DNA from 4 places in the Nocardiopsis alba genome. Region 4 is predicted to be linked to each of the others. Evidence: predicted binding sites of a transcription regulator. Region 4 holds the regulator's gene; each other region holds the start of a gene.
The links. The regulator HrcA, encoded in region 4, represses chaperone genes, less so after heat shock. The targets are predictions, from matches to a motif close to TTGGCACTCTCNNNNNGAGAGTGCCAA.

Region 1: groES (co-chaperone GroES) is a predicted target of HrcA. The motif match lies at 2,571-2,597, and genes of this name have one in related genera.
Region 2: TR33_RS16305 (FmdB family zinc ribbon protein) is a predicted target of HrcA. The motif match lies at 2,213-2,239, and genes of this name have one in related genera.
Region 3: groL (chaperonin GroEL) is a predicted target of HrcA. The motif match lies at 2,862-2,888, and genes of this name have one in related genera.

Annotation. Positions count from the first base shown of each region.
Region 1 covers NZ_BAZE01000008.1:249,867-254,660, forward strand. Annotated here, with positions in the region: gene TR33_RS16615 (hypothetical protein) at 1-849, opposite strand, end outside; gene TR33_RS16620 (class I SAM-dependent methyltransferase) at 1,238-2,497, opposite strand; gene groES (co-chaperone GroES) at 2,725-3,033, shown strand; gene groL (chaperonin GroEL) at 3,140-4,744, shown strand.
Region 2 covers NZ_BAZE01000008.1:181,169-185,962, forward strand. Annotated here, with positions in the region: gene TR33_RS16290 (M15 family metallopeptidase) at 1-468, shown strand, start outside; gene TR33_RS16295 (MscL family protein) at 537-950, opposite strand; gene TR33_RS16300 (SAF domain-containing protein) at 1,033-1,680, opposite strand; gene TR33_RS16305 (FmdB family zinc ribbon protein) at 1,817-2,194, opposite strand; gene TR33_RS16310 (5-formyltetrahydrofolate cyclo-ligase) at 2,365-2,997, opposite strand; gene galU (UTP--glucose-1-phosphate uridylyltransferase GalU) at 3,161-4,099, shown strand; gene glp (molybdotransferase-like divisome protein Glp) at 4,225-4,794, shown strand, end outside.
Region 3 covers NZ_BAZE01000008.1:71,189-75,982, reverse strand. Annotated here, with positions in the region: gene zwf (glucose-6-phosphate dehydrogenase) at 1-956, shown strand, start outside; gene groL (chaperonin GroEL) at 1,066-2,697, opposite strand; gene TR33_RS15795 (ubiquitin-like small modifier protein 1) at 3,145-3,423, opposite strand; gene thrC (threonine synthase) at 3,481-4,740, opposite strand; SAM riboswitch class I at 4,754-4,794, opposite strand, start outside.
Region 4 covers NZ_BAZE01000001.1:615,077-619,870, reverse strand. Annotated here, with positions in the region: gene TR33_RS02635 (DUF4870 domain-containing protein) at 126-506, opposite strand; gene TR33_RS02630 (DUF3097 domain-containing protein) at 958-1,797, opposite strand; gene hrcA (heat-inducible transcriptional repressor HrcA) at 1,975-2,988, shown strand; gene dnaJ (molecular chaperone DnaJ) at 2,993-4,138, shown strand; gene TR33_RS02615 (16S rRNA (uracil(1498)-N(3))-methyltransferase) at 4,135-4,794, shown strand, end outside.

The sequences.
Region 1 (4,794 bases), on a different contig from region 4:
CAGTTCGCCGGTGTTCTCCTGGAGACGCTCCAGCAGGATCCGGCTCTGCTCGGAGGTGCTCTCCTCCACCAGGGAGCGCAGTTCGGCCGTGCGCTCCGTCAGGGCGGTGGTGAGCTCCTCGCCGAGCCTGACACCGGTGGCGTTCAGCTCCTCGCGGCTCTCGCGGACGGCGGTGTCCAGGGTCTCCCGGCTCCGCTCGATGGCCTCGGCGAGCTCGTCCTTGCTCTCGGCCAGGGTGGTGCGGACCGTGGTGGTCAGCTCCTCGTGGCGTTCCCCGAGGGCGGTGTCCACGGCGCCGAGCGAGGTCTCGATGGCCTCGGTCCGCTCGTTCAGCCTCTTCAGGGCGGCGTCGAGGGCGTCCAGACGGGTCCCGAAGGTCTCGCCCAGTTCGGTGACGCGCTCGCCGACCTCGGAGAGCTGCTCGGCGGTCTTGGTCCCCGTCTCGGCCATGCGCTGGAGCCGGGTCAGCGCGGTGTCGAGGTGACCGGCGATGCGGTTGGTGTCGGCCCGGAGGGAGGACATGTCCGACAGGGGCTTGACCTGTCGTCCGACGACCTCGATGTGCTCGGCGAGAGCCTCGGCCCACTCCGGGGGGCGGGCCATGAAGTCGTCGATGCGTCCGTCGACCGCGGTGATCGACTCGGCCAGAGAGACGAGTTCGCGCTCGCGCAGCTCGCGCAGCAGCCACTCCATGCCCTCGAGGCGCTGACGCATCTCCTCGTTGACGGCACCCTGGGACTTCTGTTCCGAGACGTGTTCCTGAGCGGCCTGGGACAGGAGGTCGCGCATCCGGTCGGAGACACCGGCCTGACCTCCCCCGTTGAGGAAGTTGTGATTGGTCTGTTCCACCGAGGTGCTCCTTATGGTTCTGGCGCTCCCGTCCGTACCCGGATTCATCGGACGGTGGAGAGGTACCGGGGGGACGGGTTCTCGATGGTCCCCGGGCGGGCGTGGTCACGCGCCGGTCGCGTCTCACCGTGATGAAAACGTGACCGTGCGTGCACACAGCGGGTGCGGGTCGTCGCCGGACGAACCGCAGGGGAGCGGATCCGACGAGCGTGGCCTTCCGGGGGAGCCCATGAGAAGGGAAAGAATTCAGCGTTCGCCAGTTTAACGACATCCCTTGGGCGAGCCAGGGGAGACCGCCAAAGATGTCGGTGGGATAGGTAACGATATGGTTCCCGGCCGCCGTTTCGAATGCCGGAGGGCCGATCCGCACCCCGGGTCGAGGGTCCGCTCAGATCGCCTGTGGCGCGGGGATCTCACGACACAGCAGGTAGAAGGGCTTTTCTCCGATCCGGGTGAGGACGACGGTCATGGATTCCGGTCCGGAGGCCCGCAGATCACGGCGGAGTTTCTCGGTGTCCACCGCCGAACCACGTTTCTTGATCGTTATCGTTCCGGCCTTGTGCGATCGAATCGAAGAACGCAATCGCTTCAGGGAGAACGGCGCGAACTCGACGATCTCCAGCACGCGCCACAGAGCCGAGGCCTCCGCCCGCTCCGAGGTGAAGTAGGCGATGCGCTCGTCCAACAGCGCGCCGTCCACGCGTGCGGCCGCCTCCGCCACCAGGTGCGAACGCACCACGGCGGGGTCGGGGTCGTAGAGGTAGCGACGCGGGGCGTCCACCGGAGCCGGGCCGACGTCGGGGTCGGCGTCCAGGTGGGCGATCGCCCCCTCGCGTTCCAGCAGCCCCGGGCGTTCGTGCAGGACCGTCGCCCGCCGGCTCGGCCCCCCGGCCAGGGCCCCGAACCACAGGGCCGTCTCCTTCAGTTCCCCGTCCACCGAGATCCACTCGGCGGAGGCGGCGGGCGAGAGCACCTCGTGGGGGATCCCGGGGGCGGCCTTCAAGCAGGCCGCCTCGGCCCTCTCGGCCAGATCGGTGGCCACGTCCCACGAAGGGGAGTAGGCGGCCGGGTCGAACACCCGGCCACGACCGCCCCGACGGGCCGGGTCGCAGAACAGCAGGGGGTAGGCGCCCGGGGTCACGTCGTTCACGTCGCCCTCACGGACGCGGGCGTACGACTCCAGTCCGAGGGCCTCGATGTTGGCGCGGGCCACCGCCACCGTGAGGGGGTCGGCGTCCACCCCCTCGACCCTCACCCCCCGTTCGGCCAGGGCCAGCAGGTCCGCGCCGATCCCACAGCACAGGTCGCCCGCGTCCAGGGAGACGGCGGACGTCGCGGCGATCCTCGCCGCGCGATAGGCGGCCACCGAGCCCCGGGTGGATTGTTCGAGACCGTCGGGGGTGAAGAACATCCCCCGTGCGCGCTCTCCGAACTTGGCGCGCCCCCGCTCGCGCAGCCCCACCTGGGTCATCACGGCGTTGACCAGCTCGGAGACGGGGAGCTCCGGGGCCAGTGCGGCCACGGCCGGATCTTCGCGCAGGTGGGAGGCGGTCGCCAGCGGATTCCGGGCCGCCTCGGACGGATCCACGCCGGCGATGATCTCCCGCCCGGCGTCGGTGAGCAGGGCCGAGAAGGCGGGAAGGCGCATGGATCCTCCTGCGATGGGCACGACGGGGTAGGTGGCCGCCCCCTACGGGAGGGGTCCTCGCCACATTTCCATTCTGGCACTCTCGGGGGTAGAGTGCTAAACGCGACGAGGCCGGTCTGGCACCCGCGACGACAGGCCGCCGCGGTCGCCCCTTTTACATAGCCGGTCCGTGCCACCGCACGGGCCGATGTTCAGGACACCGAAACCTTGAAGGGGGAGGTCACACAGTGTCGACCGCCACCAAGACCGTGCTGAAGCCGCTCGAGGACCGCGTCGTGGTCAAGACCCTGGAGGCCGAGCAGACCACCGCCTCCGGTCTGGTCATCCCGGACACCGCCAAGGAGAAGCCCCAGGAGGGCGAGATCCTGGCCGTGGGTCCCGGTCGCCTCGACGACAACGGCAAGCGCGTCGCCCTCGATGTGAAGGTCGGCGACGTCGTCCTCTACAGCAAGTACGGCGGCACCGAGGTCAAGTACGACGGCCAGGAGTACCTGGTTCTCTCCGCTCGCGACCTGCTCGCGGTCGTCGAGAAGTAGTCCTCGGCTACTGAGCCCTCAACATCCCGCACCGGTCGGCCTTCGAAGCCGGGCGGGGCGGGATGTTCTCGTTTCGACCTCACACCGCTAAGAGGAAACACCACAGATGCCGAAGATCCTGGAGTTCGAGGACGACGCCCGCCGCGCTCTCGAGCAGGGCGTGAACCGTCTCGCCGACGCCGTCAAGGTGACCCTGGGCCCGCGCGGCCGCAACGTCGTCATCGACAAGAAGTTCGGCGCCCCCACCATCACGAACGACGGTGTGACCGTCGCCCGTGAGATCGAGCTGGACGAGCCCTACGAGAACCTGGGCGCCCAGCTGGTCAAGGAGGTCGCCACCAAGACCAACGACGCCGCGGGCGACGGCACCACCACCGCCACCGTGCTGGCCCAGGCGCTGGTCCGCGAGGGCCTGCGCAGCGTGGCCGCCGGCGCCTCCCCGATGTCCCTGAAGAAGGGCATCGACGCCGCCGCCGCCGAGGTGTCGCGCACCCTCCTGGAGCGCGCCGTTCCGATCAAGGAGCGCTCCGACATCGCCTACGTGGCGACCAACTCCGCCCAGGACGCCCAGATCGGCGACCTGATCGCCGAGGCCTTCGACAAGGTCGGCAAGGACGGCGTCATCACGGTGGAGGAGGCCCCGACCTTCGGTCTGGAGCTCGACTTCACCGAGGGCATGCAGTTCGACAAGGGCTACATCTCCCCGTACTTCGTCACGGACGGGGACCGCCAGGAGGCGGTCCTGGAGGACGCCCTCGTCCTCATCTCGCAGGGCAAGATCGGCAACCTCAACGAGCTGCTGCCGCTCCTGGAGAAGGTCGTCCAGAGCAAGAAGCCGCTGCTGATCATCGCCGAGGACGTCGAGGGCGACGCCCTGGGCGCCCTGGTGCTGAACAAGATGCGCGGCATGCTCAACGTCGCCGCCGTCAAGGCGCCCGGCTTCGGTGAGCGCCGCAAGGCCATGCTCCAGGACATCGCCGTTCTGACCGGCGGCCAGGTCATCTCCGAGGAGGTCGGCCTGACCCTGGAGAACGCCGAGCTGGACGCGCTGGGCAGCGTCCGTCGCATCACGATCACCAAGGACGCCACGACGCTCGTCGACGGTGCCGGCGCGCAGGCCGAGGTCGAGGACCGCGTTCGCCAGATCCGCAACGAGATCGAGGCGAGCGACTCCGACTGGGACCGCGAGAAGCTCCAGGAGCGTCTGGCCAAGCTCGCCGGCGGCGTCTCGGTGCTGCGCGTGGGCGCGGCCACCGAGGTCGAGCTCAAGGAGAAGAAGCACCGCCTCGAGGACGCCATCTCGGCGACCCGCGCGGCCATCGAGGAGGGCATCGTCGCCGGTGGCGGCGCCTCCCTGGTGCACGCCTCCACCGCCCTGGGCGACCTGGGCCTGACCGGTGACGAGGCCACCGGTGTGGCGATCGTCCGCCGCGCCCTGGTCGAGCCCGCCCGGTGGATCGCGGAGAACGCGGGCGCCGAGGGCTACGTCGTCACGCACCGTGTCTCCGAGCTGGAGGTCGGCCACGGCTTCAACGCCGCGACCGGCACCTACGGCGACCTGACCGCCGAGGGCATCCTCGACCCGGTCAAGGTCTCCCGCTCCGCCGTCCAGAACGCCGCCTCCATCGCGGGCATGCTGCTGACCACCGAGGTGCTGGTCGCGGACAAGCCCGAGGAGAGCGACGACGACGGTCACGGCCACGCTCACTAGGAGCGTCGGGTCGGGTACGTTTCCGTACCGATGACCTCGAGCGGGGGTGG
Region 2 (4,794 bases), on a different contig from region 4:
GAACTGGAGTCGCGAGGGCTGGACCCGGACACCTTCATGGCCGCGGCCGACTGCGACCCCTCGGCCGCCTCCAAGGCGGACGGCTACCCCAACGGCCTGCTGCCGAAGGAGGCCCTGTGCGAGCTCTACGACGGGCATTCCCTTCGAGCGGACGCCGCCAAGGCCTTCCTCGAACTGAACATGGAGCACGTGGAGCAGTTCGGCGAGAACATCTGCATCACCAGCTCCTACCGTGACCTGCCCAACCAGCACCGTGTGTACGGCGAGGTGCCGCCCGGTTTCGCGGCGGTCCCGGGCACCAGTAACCACGGTCTGGGACAGGCGATCGACCTCGGGTGCGGCATCCAGAACTTCCGCTCCGACAAGTGGAACTGGATGGAGACCAACGGGGGCCGCTACGGCTGGATCCATCCGGCCTGGGCCAAGTCCAACCCGTTCGAACCCTGGCATTGGGAGTTCGAGGGTTAGCGTTACCGAGAACGCGTGAGGGCGGTCCCCGCGGGGACCGCCCTCACGCGTGTGCGGGGTACGTGCGCCTAGGCCGTGGTGGTGATCTCCGGGGTGACCTCGCCGGTGCAGGCGGGGCAGCGGCTGGCCTTCTTGTTGATCTCGGTGAAGCAGAGCGGGCACTCGCGGGTGCTGGCCTCCTCAGCCTTGATCAGCTTCTCCAACAGCTTGCTTGTGGGCAGGACCACGAAGAAGTACAGGATCGCCGCGGTGAGCAGGAAGGAGATCAGGGCATCGATGAAGGCGCCGTAGAGGAAGCGGCTGCCGTTGATCTCGAAGTACAGGTCGCCGAAGGTGGGGACACCCCCGAAGATGCCGAGCAGCGGGGTGATGAACCCTTCGGTGAACGCGGTGATGAGACCGGAGAAAACGGCGCCGATGACGACCGCGACCGCCAACTGCACCAGGTTGCCCTGGAGCAGGAACTTCTTGAAGCCTTCCATGGAAGCTGCCCTACGTGATCGGGATTGTTCTGAGGCGTCCCCTTGGACGCCTGGGACAGCTTTCACCACCTTTGGTCATCGGTCAACCGCGGATGGTGACGGACAGTCGTGAAGTGGTCGCGTGTCCGGCCAGGAGGCGGGCCTCGCCCGGGGTGGCGGCGATGAGGATGAGCGCCCCGCCCTCCCCACCGGAGCCCTCCTCGGGTATCGAGAGCACGGGGCGGTCCTCGACCACCTCGGTCGCCGGCCCCGGGCGCGAGGACGGGCTCGAGAGGTCGTCGCCCCCTCGGGCGGCCAGGACGTCCACCCGGCTGCCGGGGGAGAGCAGTGACACCGCCCCGGGGTCGGAGACCCGGACCGGGACGGCGACCAGGCCGGGACCGTAGGGGAGGGCCGGAGGGTCTCTCAGGCGGGCGTCGGTCAGTACCTCACCGGCCCGCACCGGGGCGTTGGGCGTCAGTCCGGCGGCCCGGCCTCCGGGCCGGAGCGAGCCCTCGGGGAGAAGACGGTCGGGCAGCTCCCGGGTGTCGAGGTCGGTCTCGGTCAGGGGAGCGGAGGCGTCCAGATCGTGGGCGGCGACCAGGACCTCGGTGACGGGCTCGGGAAGGGGACGGAGGACGAGCACGGCGCAGATCGCGGCGAGCGCGGTCAGCAGCGCCGCCACGAGGCGCCGATACCGCTCCAGGAGTCGGAGAAGGCCGCGACGGTGGCGGTAGGGGGTATCGGCCATACCTCCAACGCTAGAACGGCGAAGGGCGGTCGGGGCGGTTGTCCACAGGGTGGATCTCCGGCCGTCGGGTTCCCGGACACACGAAAGCGCCGCCGAGGGGTCTCGGCGGCGCGGCCACGGTCAACGGTGCGGTGGCTCAGCTACCGCTCGCGCCACCACTGCCGGCGGTGGCGGTGGTGGAACCGGTGCTCTTGGTGCTGTTCGAGGAGTCCTTGGCCGCCCCGGAGGCGCTTCCGGAATCGGTGGACCCGGTGGCGGCACCGGACTTGGCGGTGTCGCCGGAGCCGCTGTCCTTGCTCTCGGAGGAGCCGGTCAGCGCCGAGCTGTTCGTGGTGCTCTTGCCGCTGTCGGTGCGGTAGAAGCCCGAACCCTTGAAGACGATCCCCACGGCCGAGTACACCTTGCGCAGGCGCCCCTCGCACTCGGGGCAGACCGTCAGAGAGTCGTCGCTGAAGCTCTGTACGACCTCCATCTGGGCGTCACACTCGGTGCACGCGTACTGATACGTAGGCACTGTTCCAAGTCCTCCTTGCCGGCACTCACGCCCGTTGACTGCTAAATAGTACGCGTTCGCCGACCAGGGCCGCGACAGCCCCTCGTCGACGTCGCGGAACGGAGGAGGGGAGCCGCGTGCCCGACCCCGTCGGGACACGGACGAAGACGTCAACGTTCCAGGTGGTCGGCTTAATCCCCGGTCGCCGTGGCAAGGGCCGGAAGGAGAGGGGTGAAGCGGAGCAGCCCCGCGCCCGGGCTCACCACCGCGTCCATCGGGCGATCGTGCGGTTCGGTGGGCACGGACTCGACGAGGCCCTCGTCGTGGACCAGGGCGAGGGCCGGGGCGTCCGGTCTCTTGTACTCCAGGGCGCGGTCGTACCAGCCGGCGCCCCGTCCCAGACGCATGCCGCGGCGGTCCACCGCCAGGGCCGGACAGATCACCAGGTCGGCCAGGCCGAGCGCCTCGGTGCCGCGGCGGGGGCCGCCGGGTTCGAGCAGGCCGTGTCCGGCGGGGACGAGGCTCTCGGGCCCCTCGTAATCGGCCCAGTCCATCGGACCGTCCGGTCGGAAGATCGGGAGCAACACCCGTGATCCCTCCCTCCACAGATCCTCCACCAGGCCTCGGGTGTCGGGTTCGCCGCCCACGGAGTAGTAGCAGGCGATGGTGCCGCCGAGGGGCGGAGCGGGCAGCCTCAGCAGGACGGAGCGGATCGCGGCCCCCGTGCGAGCGCGCTCCTCGGGGCTCCGCGCCCGGCGTGCGGAGAGGAGACGTTCCCGCAGCGCGCGCTTGTCGGATCGGCTCCGAGCGTTCGACTCACCCATGGGGCCAGTGTGACATCGTGCCGTCGGGGAGGGCGTTCGTCACCCCTTCGGTGAACCCAGGGTGGCGTTTTCGACGCCTTCACCCGAAAGGGCGGGGACTTCTCTCCGCCACGACCGGTGAGCCGCCGCGTGGACCTCGATATCTGCCCTAAAGTGCCTGTCCATGAGCGCCGACATCGACCGAACGCGACCCCTGTCCTCCGAGACCGTCACCAAGGCGGTCGTCCCGGCGGCCGGGCTGGGCACCCGCTTCCTGCCCGCGACCAAGGCCACCCCCAAGGAGATGCTGCCGATCGTGGACAAACCCGCGATCCAGTACGTGGTGGAGGAGGCGGTCGAATCGGGTCTTCACGACGTCCTCATGATCACCGGACGCAGTAAGCGTTCCATCGAGGACCACTTCGATCGGGCCTATGAGCTGGAGGAGGCCCTCGCGGCCAAGGGCGAGGAGGGCAAACTCCGCTCCGTCCGCGAGTCCAGCGACCTGGCCCAGGTCCACTACGTCCGCCAGGGGGAGCCTCGCGGGCTCGGGCACGCGGTCCTGTGCGCGGAGGCGCATGTGGGCGACAACCCCTTCGCGGTGCTCCTCGGCGACGACCTGATCGAGTCGGCGGACCTGCTGCGCCGCATGATCGAGGTCCGCCAGGAGCACGGCGGGAGCGTCGTCGCGCTCATGGAGGTGGAGCCCGAACAGGTCTCCCTCTACGGGTGCGCGGCGGTGGAGCCGACGGAGGAGGACGACGTCGTCACCGTCACCGATCTGGTCGAGAAGCCCTCCCAGGAGGAGGCGCCCAGCCGCTGGGCGATCATCGGCCGTTACATCTGCGACCCCGAGGTCTTCTCCGTTCTGCACCGCACCCCGCCCGGCCGCGGCGGCGAGATCCAGCTGACCGACGCCCTGTTGGAGCTGGCCCGCACCAAGCCCGAGGACGGGGGCGGTGTGCGAGGTGTCCTGTTGCGCGGGCGCCGCTACGACACGGGGAACAAGGCCGACTACATCCGCACGGTGGTGGACTTCGCCTGCCGCCGTCCCGACCTGGCCGAGGAGCTCCTGCCCTGGCTGCGCGAGTTCGTGGACCGTCAGGGTGAAGGGCGCGTCTGACCCGACCGACCGGGTGGGGGAGGGCCGGGTCCGGGCCCTCCCCGGCATGGATGGCCACAATGGGAGGGGAGCGTGTCCCGTGTGACGGAACGCTCCCAGTGAGTCTCACGACCCGGAAGGACCCCATGAAGAGCGTCGAACGGCACGTCTCCGATCTGCTGGAGCTGGTCTCCGTCCCCGAGGCGACGGAGCTCGACCTGCTCCGGGCCCACGGGACGGTGCTGGCCGAACCGGTGGTCTCCACCGTCTCCCTCCCGGGTTTCGACAACTCCTCGATGGACGGCTACGCGGTCCACTCCGCGGACCTGGACGCCGCCACCCCCACCTCCCCGGTCCGACTTCCGGTGGTGGCCGACATCCCGGCCGGCGACCCCTCTCCCGGGGCCATTCGCTCCGGCCTGTGCGCCCGGATCATGACCGGCGCCCCGATGCCCGAGGGCGCCGACGCCGTCGTCCCGGTCGAGTGGACCGACGGCGGGGCGGTCGAGGTCCTGATCGAACGTCCGACCGAGCCCGGGGCGTTCGTACGTCGCAGGGGCGAGGACGTGGAGGAGGGCGCGACGGTCCTGAGCGAGGGCGCCCTGGTCGGAGCGGGTGAGATGGGGGTGCTGGCCGCGGTGGGGCGTCGAACGGTCCCGGTCCGTCCCCGTCCCCGGGTGGTGGTGCTCTCGACCGGGGAGGAGCTGGTCGAACCG
Region 3 (4,794 bases), on a different contig from region 4:
CGGCCCGCCGACTGCGGCACGGGCTCCTCGCCTGCTTTCCCGAGGAGCGTCTCTACCTGGTCGACCACTTCCTGGGCGAGGAGTCGGTGCGCAACCTGCCGCTGACCCGCTTCGGCAACGGCCTGCTCGAACCGCTCTGGTCCCGCGCCCACGTCGACAACGTGCAGATCACCATGGCCGAGGACTTCGGCGTGGCGGACCGGGGCTCCTTCTACGACGCGGCCGGGGCGATCCGGGACGTCTTCCAGAACCACCTGTTGCAGCTCTTCGCCCTCCTGGCCATGGAACCGCCGCTGTCCACCGACCCGGCCGCGATCGAGGACGAGAAACTGCGGGTGCTGCGCGCCACCCGCACCCTGACCCCCGAGGACGTGGTGCGGGGTCGTTACGACGGCTACCTCGACGTGGAGGGGGTCGATCCGCGTTCCACCACGGAGACCTTCTTCGCGCTGCGCATGTGGGTGGACGCCCCGCGGTGGGCGGGGGTGCCGTTCTACGTGCGTTCGGGCAAACACCTGCCGCTCACCTCCTGGGAGGTGGTGGTCGAGTTCGCGCGGCCCCCGATCGACCTCTACCCGGGCCCCGCCGACCTGGTGCGCTTCCAGCTGGAGCCCTGGTCGGGGGCGACCATCGAGACGTCCCTGAACGCCCCCGGCGCCGAGGGCGATTCCCCGGTACCGATCGCGATCGGCGCCGACATCGGCCGACGGCTCGGCCGTGGTCATGAGGCCTACGAGAACGTGCTGCGCGGGGCCGTGGTGGGCGACCCCGGAAGGTTCGTGCGCTTCGACGTGGTGGAGGAGTCGTGGCGGATCGTCGACCCGATCGTGGACCTGACGTCCGTGCCCGAGACCTATGAGCGCGGCACCTACGGCCCCGTCTCGTCCCTGGAGCTTCCGGGGTCCTCGGGCTGGCATCCGCCCGCCGACGCGATCCGCCCGCACGGCATCGACTGAGCCGCGAGGGAGCGCCCCCGGAAAAGGCGAAACCGGGCGGACCCCCGAAGGGGACCGCCCGGTCGTCGCGGGCGAGGTCGCGTATCCGGACCTCGGAGGTTCGGACCTCTTAGAAGTCCATACCGCCCATGCCACCGGTCGGGTCGCCGGCGGGAGCCGCGGCCTTCTCCGGCTTCTCGGCGATGACGGCCTCGGTGGTCAGGAACAGACCGGCGATCGAGGACGCGTTCTGCAGAGCGGAACGGGTGACCTTGGTCGGGTCGATGACGCCGTCCTTGAACAGGTCGGTGTACTCACCGGTGGCGGCGTTCAGGCCGAACCCGGGCTCCAGGTTCTTGACCTTGTCCGCCACGACGCCGCCCTCGAGGCCGGCGTTGACCGCGATCTGCTTGAGCGGCTCGGCGATGGCGCGACGCACGATGTCGGCGCCGATGGCCTCGTCGCCGTCCAGGTCGAGCTTCTCGAAGGCCGGGACGCTGGCCTGGAGCAGAGCGACACCACCACCGGGCAGGATGCCCTCTTCGACGGCGGCCTTCGCGTTGCGAACGGCGTCCTCGATGCGGTGCTTGCGCTCCTTGAGCTCCACCTCGGTGGCGGCGCCGGCCTTGATGACGGCCACGCCGCCGGCCAGACGGGCGAGACGCTCCTGGAGCTTCTCGCGGTCGTAGTCGGAGTCGGTGCGCTCGATCTCGTTGCGGATCTCGTTCACGCGACCGGCGATGGCGGTGGCGTCACCGGCACCGTCGACGATGGTGGTCTCGTCCTTGGTGACGACGATCTTGCGGGCGCGGCCCAGCAGCTCCAGCTCGGTGTTCTCGAGCTTGAGGCCGACCTCCTCGGTGATGACCTGGCCGCCGGTCAGCACGGCGATGTCGCCGAGCTGGGCCTTGCGACGGTCACCGAAGCCCGGGGCCTTGACGGCGACGGACTTGAAGGTGCCGCGGATCTTGTTGACCACGAGGGTCTGGAGGGCGCCGTCGGCGACGTCCTCGGCGATGACCATCAGCGGACGGCCGGACTGCAGGACCTTCTCGACAACGGGCAGGAACTCGTTGTTGTTGGAGATCTTGGAGTTGACGATGAGGATGTAGGGGTCCTCGAGGACCGTCTCCATGCGCTCGAGGTCGGTGGCGAAGTAGGGCGAGATGTAGCCCTTGTCGAAGCGCATGCCCTCGGCGAGCTCCAGCTCGAGCCCGAAGGTCTGCCCCTCCTCGACGGTGATGACGCCTTCCTTGCCGACCTTGTCCATCGCCTCGGCGATGGTCTCACCGATCTGGGTGTCACCGGCGGAGATGGAGGCGGTGGAGGCGATCTGCTCCTTGGTCTCGACGTCCTTGGAGAGGTTGCCGAGCTCCTCGTTGATGCGGGCGACGGCGGCCTCGATGCCCCGCTTGAGGCCGACCGGGTTGGCGCCGGCGGCGACGTTGCGCAGACCCTCGCGGACGAGGGCCTGGGCCAGGACGGTGGCGGTGGTCGTACCGTCACCGGCGACGTCGTCCGTCTTCTTGGCGACCTCCTTGACCAGCTCGGCCCCGATCTTCTCCCACGGGTCCTCGAGCTCGATCTCCTTGGCGATGGAGACACCGTCGTTGGTGATCGTGGGGGCGCCCCACTTCTTCTCCAGAACGACGTTGCGGCCCTTGGGACCGAGGGTGACCTTCACGGCGTCCGCGAGCTGGTTCATGCCACGCTCGAGGCCGCGACGGGCCTCCTCGTCGAACGCGATCAGTTTGGCTGCCATTGAGTTCTTGTCCTCCCGTGACCGGGCTGATACGCGACGGGGACGAGGCCTGCGCCCGCGACGGACGACCGCGTTCCCCCGACACCCTTCCGTCGGAGGCCCGTGATCTCGCAGCCTCGATCCGGTTAGCACTCGACAAAGGTGAGTGCTAACCAGTCACCTTTTTAGCACTCGCCCATGGAGAGTGCAAACGATGTGGTCACGATTTCCACAGCCGGAGGAACACCCGTCACCTGGAGGAACATGCCTCGTTCCGGGCGTTTTGAGCGGTGGGCGAACAGGGAGGATCGGCCGCTCCGTGACCTCCTACCCAGGAGCGACCCCGGCCGCACCCTCCTGCACCCCCCGATTCACCCGGGCCTCACGAGCCGGGTCCCACGACGAAGGGGCGGACGTCTCGGCGAGACGTCCGCCCCTCATGCTCATGCGAGGCGTGGAACCTCGGGCTCAGCAGCCTCCGGCCACGGCCGGGATGATCGACACCTGCTGACCGTCCTTGACCTCCGTCTGAAGGCCCTTCTCGAAACGGACGTCCTCGTCGCCGACGTAGACGTTGACGAAGCGGCGTACCTTGCCGTTGTCGTCGAGGATGCGGGCGCGGATGCCCGGGTGGTTGGCCTCCAGGTCGTCGAGGATCTCGGCGAGGGTGGAGCCCTCGGCGCTGACCTCGGAGGCGTCACCGGTGTAGGTGCGCAGGATGGTGGGGACGCGAACGCTGGCGCTCATGTGGTGGTTCTCCTGGTCTGTGAGTGCGGTGGCGAAAGGCGGGCGGGGAGGTGACCGTCAGGCCAGCCCGGCCTCGGTGAACGCCTTCAGCGAGGGCTTGATGGTGGCGGTGACGCCCGCGTCGACCGCGTTGAGGGTCTTGAGCCCGTCGCCGGTGTTGACGATGACGGTCTCCGCCTCGGTGTCGAGCTTCCCCTCACGGACCAGCTTGCGCAGGACGCCGGTGGTCACGCCGCCCGCGGTCTCGGCGAAGATGCCCTCGGTACGGGCGAGGAGCTTGATGGCGTCGACGATCTCGTCGTCGCCCACGTGCTCGATGGAGCCGCCGGTGCGCTGGGCGATGTCGAGGACGTAGGGCCCGTCCGCCGGGTTGCCGATGGCCAGCGACTTGGCGATCGTGTCCGGCTTGACCGGCTGGATGACGTCGTGGCCGCTCTCCCAGGCCTTGGCCACCGGGGAGCAGCCGGTGGCCTGGGCGCCGAAGACCTTGTAGGGGCGGTCCTCGACCAGGCCGACCTTGATCAGCTCTTGGAAGCCCTTGTCGATCTTGGTGAGCTGGGAGCCGGACGCGATCGGGATGACGATCTGGTCGGGCAGCCGCCAGCCGAGCTGTTCGGCGATCTCGTAGGCCAGCGTCTTGGAGCCCTCCGCGTAGTAGGGCCGCAGGTTGACGTTGGTGAAGCCCCAGCTCTCGCCGGCCGGGTCGCCGATGAGCTCGGAGCAGAAGCGGTTGACGTCGTCGTAGTTGCCGTCGATCGCGACGACCTTGCCGCCGTAGACCGCGGCCATGACGACCTTGCCCTCCTCGAGCCCCGCGGGGATGAACACGCAGGACTCGAAGCCGGCCCGGGCGGCGGCGGCGCCGACCGCTCCGGCGAGGTTGCCGGTGGAGGAGCAGGACAGGGTGGTGAACCCGAAGGTGCGGGCGGCCTCGACGGCGATCGCGACCACGCGGTCCTTGAAGGAGTGCGTGGGGTTGCCGGAGTCGTCCTTGACGTGCAGGGAGGAGAGGCCGAGTTCGGCGGCCAGACGGTCGGCGCGGACCAGGGGGGTCAGGCCGGGGTTCATGTTGGGGAGATCGGCCACGTTGTCGGGGACCGGCAGGAGGGAGCGGTAGCGCCAGATGTTCTTGGGGCCGCTCTCGATCTCCTCACGGGAGACGTTCCCGAAGTCGTAGGCGACCTCGAGGGGGCCGAAACAGAAGCCACAGGCGAAGATCGGCGAGAGCTCGTAGCGTTCGCCGCACTCCCGACAGGAGAGGGCGGTCCCCGGGCCGAAGGCGCGGACGGCGGTGGGTTCAGTGGCGGCAATCGCCATGGCGAGGCGTCTCCCCTCATCTTTCCTGGTGGCCACCTTGACCCCAGGCCGGAG
Region 4 (4,794 bases):
AACCGGAAATGAACACGGACACCACGACTTTCGAGGGTGTTCCGGAAGAAGGGTACGGCCGGTCACCGACACGTCGCCCGCCGGCACGTTCCGCGGACCCCGCGATGGATCCCATGGCGCAAGGGTCACTTCAGGAGACGGAGGGCGAACGGGTAGCGGTTCCAGGCCCCGTTGTTCGCCCCCGACGCCGCGATCACGCCGAGGACGATCGCCACGAGCCAGATCAGGGCGACGAGTAGAGGGCCGATCCAGGCCAGACCCCCGAGGAAGAGCCCCAGGACGACGTAGAGCACCCCCGAGAGCAGATAGGGGATCAGCAGGGTGAGCTGGAAGTTCGTGGCCTCCGCAGCGTGATGCCGCGCGAACGGGGAACGCTCGCGTTCGGCGAGGTAGACGGCGAGCGGTGGGATCCAACCGAGGAAGGCGAACACGAAACCGGACAGGTGGGCGAGCATCGCCGCCAGGACGTCGCGGCCACCGCCGACCGGCGCGGGGGCGGCGGACACGGGGTGGGGCGCGCCCTGGCCGGGGTGTCCCCCCTGAACCGGAGCGCCCTGGGGAGCTTGAGGGGTCGGCGCGGGGTGCCCGCCCGACGGGTGATGTGGCGCCGGAGCCGGGTGATCCTGACGGGGCCCCTGGGGCACGGGCGGAGTCGGAGGGGCGAAGTCCGGGCGCCCGCCCATCAAAGGCCGCCGTCCGAGGGTGTGATGGTCACCGGCCGCGGGCGGGGCCGGACGGGGAGAACCCTCAGGTCGCTGCGGAGGGGGCGCGGGATGCCCGCCCGACGGACCTCCCGGATCGGGAGAGGCCCCCGGACCACCTCTCTGGTCCCGGTGCGGCGGCCACTGCCCCCGAGGCTCGTCCGGGGACGGGGGGTTCGACGGGGTCTCGCTCATGCTCTTCCTCGGTTCGACGGTCGGGACGTCGGGCGGACACACCACGACGGCGCCCGGGACCTCAGTCTTCCAGGGGGTGGGGGCCGGTGACGAAGTCGATGAGCTCCTCGACCCGCCCCAACAGGGAGGGTTCGAGATCACCGTAACCGCGGACCGAACCGAGGATGCGCCGCCAGGCCTCGCCCGTCTCCATCCGCCAACCCAGCGCGGAGACCACCCCCTCCTTCCAGGGGAGCCCCCGAGGGACCTCGGGCCAGGCCCGGATCCCCACCGCCCCGGGGCGCACCGCCTGCCACACGTCCACGTACGGATGCCCCACCACGAGCACGTCCTCGCCCTGGACACGCTCGGCGATCCGGCTCTCCTTGGAACCCGGGACCAGATGGTCCACCAGGACGCCCAGACGCCGCCCCGGTCCGGGGGAGAACTCCGCCACCACCGAGGGCAGATCGTCCACGCCCTCCAGGAACTCCACGGCCACACCCTCCACACGAAGGTCGTGACCCCACACCTTCTCCACCAGCTCCGCGTCGTGGGCGCCCTCGACGTAGATCCGACTCTCCCTGGCCGTACGAGCACGGGCGTCGGTCACCGCGATCGACCCCGAGGCGCTGCGCAACGGCCCCTTGGGCGCCTCACGAGGACGCACCAGGGTCACCGTGCGCCCCTCCAGGGAGAAGGCGGCCGGCTCCAGATCGAACACCCGCCGTCGACCGGCCCGATCCTCCAAGGTCACCGTGGCCTTGTCCCAGGCCACCACGGCCCCACAGAACGTCTCCTCGACGTCCTCCACGACCAGGTCGCGAGCGAGCGGTACCTCGGGCACCACGCTCGCGCCGCGTCGTCGTCGATCCTCCGCCAGAACGTCTCGGCCGTACCGACCGGTTCCCTTGGTAGCCACGGTGGTGCAGTGTACTGGTGAGAGGATCGGTGCTCCGGCGACCGTGTGCGGTAGGTCGCCGATCCACCGGGAAGAAGAGAGGGCGTCCCGGACGTTGCCCCCGGCGAGTAGCCGTGCGGGTTTGCGGTCGGGCATAGAATCGGCACTGAGGACCACGGAGTGCCAGGAGGTGGCGAGTTGCTGGATGAGCGCAAGCTCGCGGTCCTGCGTGCCGTCGTCGAGGACTTCGTCAACACCAACGAACCGGTCGGTTCCAGGGCGTTGGCCGACCGACACCCTCTCGGTGTCTCTCCGGCGACCATTCGCAACGACATGGTCGCGCTGGAGGAGGAGGGGTACATCACCCAGCCGCACACCAGTGCCGGACGGGTGCCCACGGACAAGGGGTACCGCCTCTTCGTGGACCGCCTCTCCTCGGTCAAACCCCTCTCCGCGGCGGAACGCCGCGCCATCGAGTCCTTCCTCGGCGGCGCCGTGGACCTCGACGAGATCGTCGCTCGCACGGTACGGCTGCTCGCGCAGCTCACCCGCCAGGTCGCGATCGTCCAGTACCCGTCGCTGACCCGCTCGTCGGTCCAGCACGTGGAACTCGTACCCCTCGGCGGCCACCGCATCATGATGGTCGTCATCACCAACACCGGCCGTGTCGAACAGCGGGTCATCGACGGCCTCGGCGTCGTCGACGAGAGCGTGGTGGAGGACCTGCGCTCCATGCTCAACCGCGCCATCGCCGGCAAACACCTCGGTGACGTGCCCGACGCGGTGGAGGACCTGCCCGCCCAGGTCGCGCCGGAGGACCGATCGTTCGCGATCGCCGTCCTCTCGGTCCTGTTGGAGAGCCTCGTCGAGCGGCACGAGGAGAAGATCGTCCTGGCGGGCACCGCCAACCTCGCGGCGGTCGACTTCGCGGCGAGCCTGCGGGACGTACTCGAAGCACTGGAAGAGAACATGGTCCTCATCCGTTTGTTGGGTGAGGCGAAGGACCCCTCGATGCTCACCGTGCGTATCGGCGCGGAGAACTTCCACGAGGGGCTTCGATCCACCTCCATCGTGTCGGCCGACTACGGTGTGGGAAACCAGTCGCTGGCCAAGATCGGTGTGGTGGGACCCACCCGGATGGACTACCCGGGGACGATGGGCGCCGTCCGTGCGGTGGCTCGGTATGTCGGACAGATTTTGGCAGGACAGTAACTCAGTGGCCAGAGACTATTACCAGGTTCTCGGGGTGCGTCGCGACGCGTCCAAGGACGAGATCAAGAAGGCGTACCGGCGGCTCGCGCGCGAGTTGCACCCGGACATCAACCCGGACCCGGCGACCCAGGAGCGCTTCAAGGAGGTGACCCAGGCCTACGAGGTCCTCTCCGACGAGAACAAGCGTCGGATGTTCGACATGGGCCAGGACCCCTTCGCTCCGGGCGGCGGGGGAGGGGCCGGCGGCTTCGGCGGCTCGGGCGGCTTCGCCTTCGACGACATCATGAACGCCTTCTTCGGCGGCGGCCAGCCCGGTGGGCGTGGGCCGCGCGAACGGGTCCGGCGCGGACGCAGCATCAAGATCCGCATCGAACTGGACCTGGTCGAGACCGCCTTCGGCGTGAGCAAGGAGATCACCTTCCCCACCGCCATCCTGTGCGAGACCTGCCAGGGTGAGGGGACGGCCGCCGGTTCGCACCGCACCACCTGCGAGATGTGCCACGGCCAGGGAGAGGTCTCCCAGGTCACGCGTTCCTTCCTGGGCCAGGTCATGACCTCGCGCCCCTGCCCGCAGTGCTCGGGCCAGGGCTCGGTCATCACCAACCCCTGCGGAGACTGCGCCGGAGAGGGGCGGGTCCGGGAGAAGGTCACCCGTACCGTCAAGATCCCCGCCGGTGTGGACGACGGCACCCGCATCCAGCTCGCCGGCGAGGGCGAGGTCGGCCCCAACGGCGGACCGCGCGGCGACATCATCCTGGAGATCGTGCAGAAGTCCCACCCGACGTTCGAACGTCGCGGCGACGACCTGCACTGCACCATCACCGTGCCGATGACGGCCGCGGCGCTGGGCGCCTCCTTCGCCTTCGACACCCTCGACGGCACCGAGAACATCGACCTGCGCCCGGGGACCAACTCCGGACACGTGATCACCCTGCCGGGCAAGGGCGTCACCCACCTCGACGGCGGAGGCCGGGGCGACCTGCGCATCCGGGTCGACGTGGAGACCCCCGGCAAGCTCGACGAGGAGCAGGAGGCCCTCCTGCGCAAGTTCGCCGAACTGCGCGGCGAGGACCAGAACCCGGGACGATTCAGCCCCGGACACGGCGGGTTCTTCTCCAAGATCCGTGACGCCTTCGGCGCGAACAAGTGACGCCGCCGGTCTTCCTGGTGGAGACCGGGGCCCTGGCCGCCGACCTGATCCGTCTCGACGGACCCGAGGGTCGGCACGCCGCCGCCGTCCGACGCATCCGTGAGGGCGAGACCGTCGATCTCTCCGACGGTCTCGGCCTCCGGGTCCGCTGCGAGGTGGTGGAGGTCGTCGGCAAGGACACCCTCCTCTGCCGAGTCTCCGAACGCCTGGACGAACCCGAGCCGCGACCACGGCTCACCGTGATCCAGGCCCTGCCCAAACGGGACCGCGGCGAACTGGCGGTCGAGACGATGACCGAGGCCGGGGTCGACGTCGTCGTCCCCTGGGCGGCCGAACGCTGCGTCACCCAGTGGAAGGGCGATCGAGGCTCCAAGGCCCTGGCCAAGTGGCGCTCCTGCGCTCGAGAGGCCGCCAAACAGGCCAGGCGTGCCCGGATGCCCGAGGTCACCGAACCGGTCGACCGCAAGGGCGCGGCCGAACTGCTCGCCGCGGCCGATCTGGCCGTGGTCCTGCACGAGGACGGCGCCGAACGGCTCTCCACGCTCACCCTCCCCGAAGCCCCCCACGACGGAGGCATCGTCCTGGTGGTGGGGCCGGAGGGAGGAGTATCCGACGCCGAACTCGCCGCCTTCGACGAGGCCGGCGCCGTACGGGCC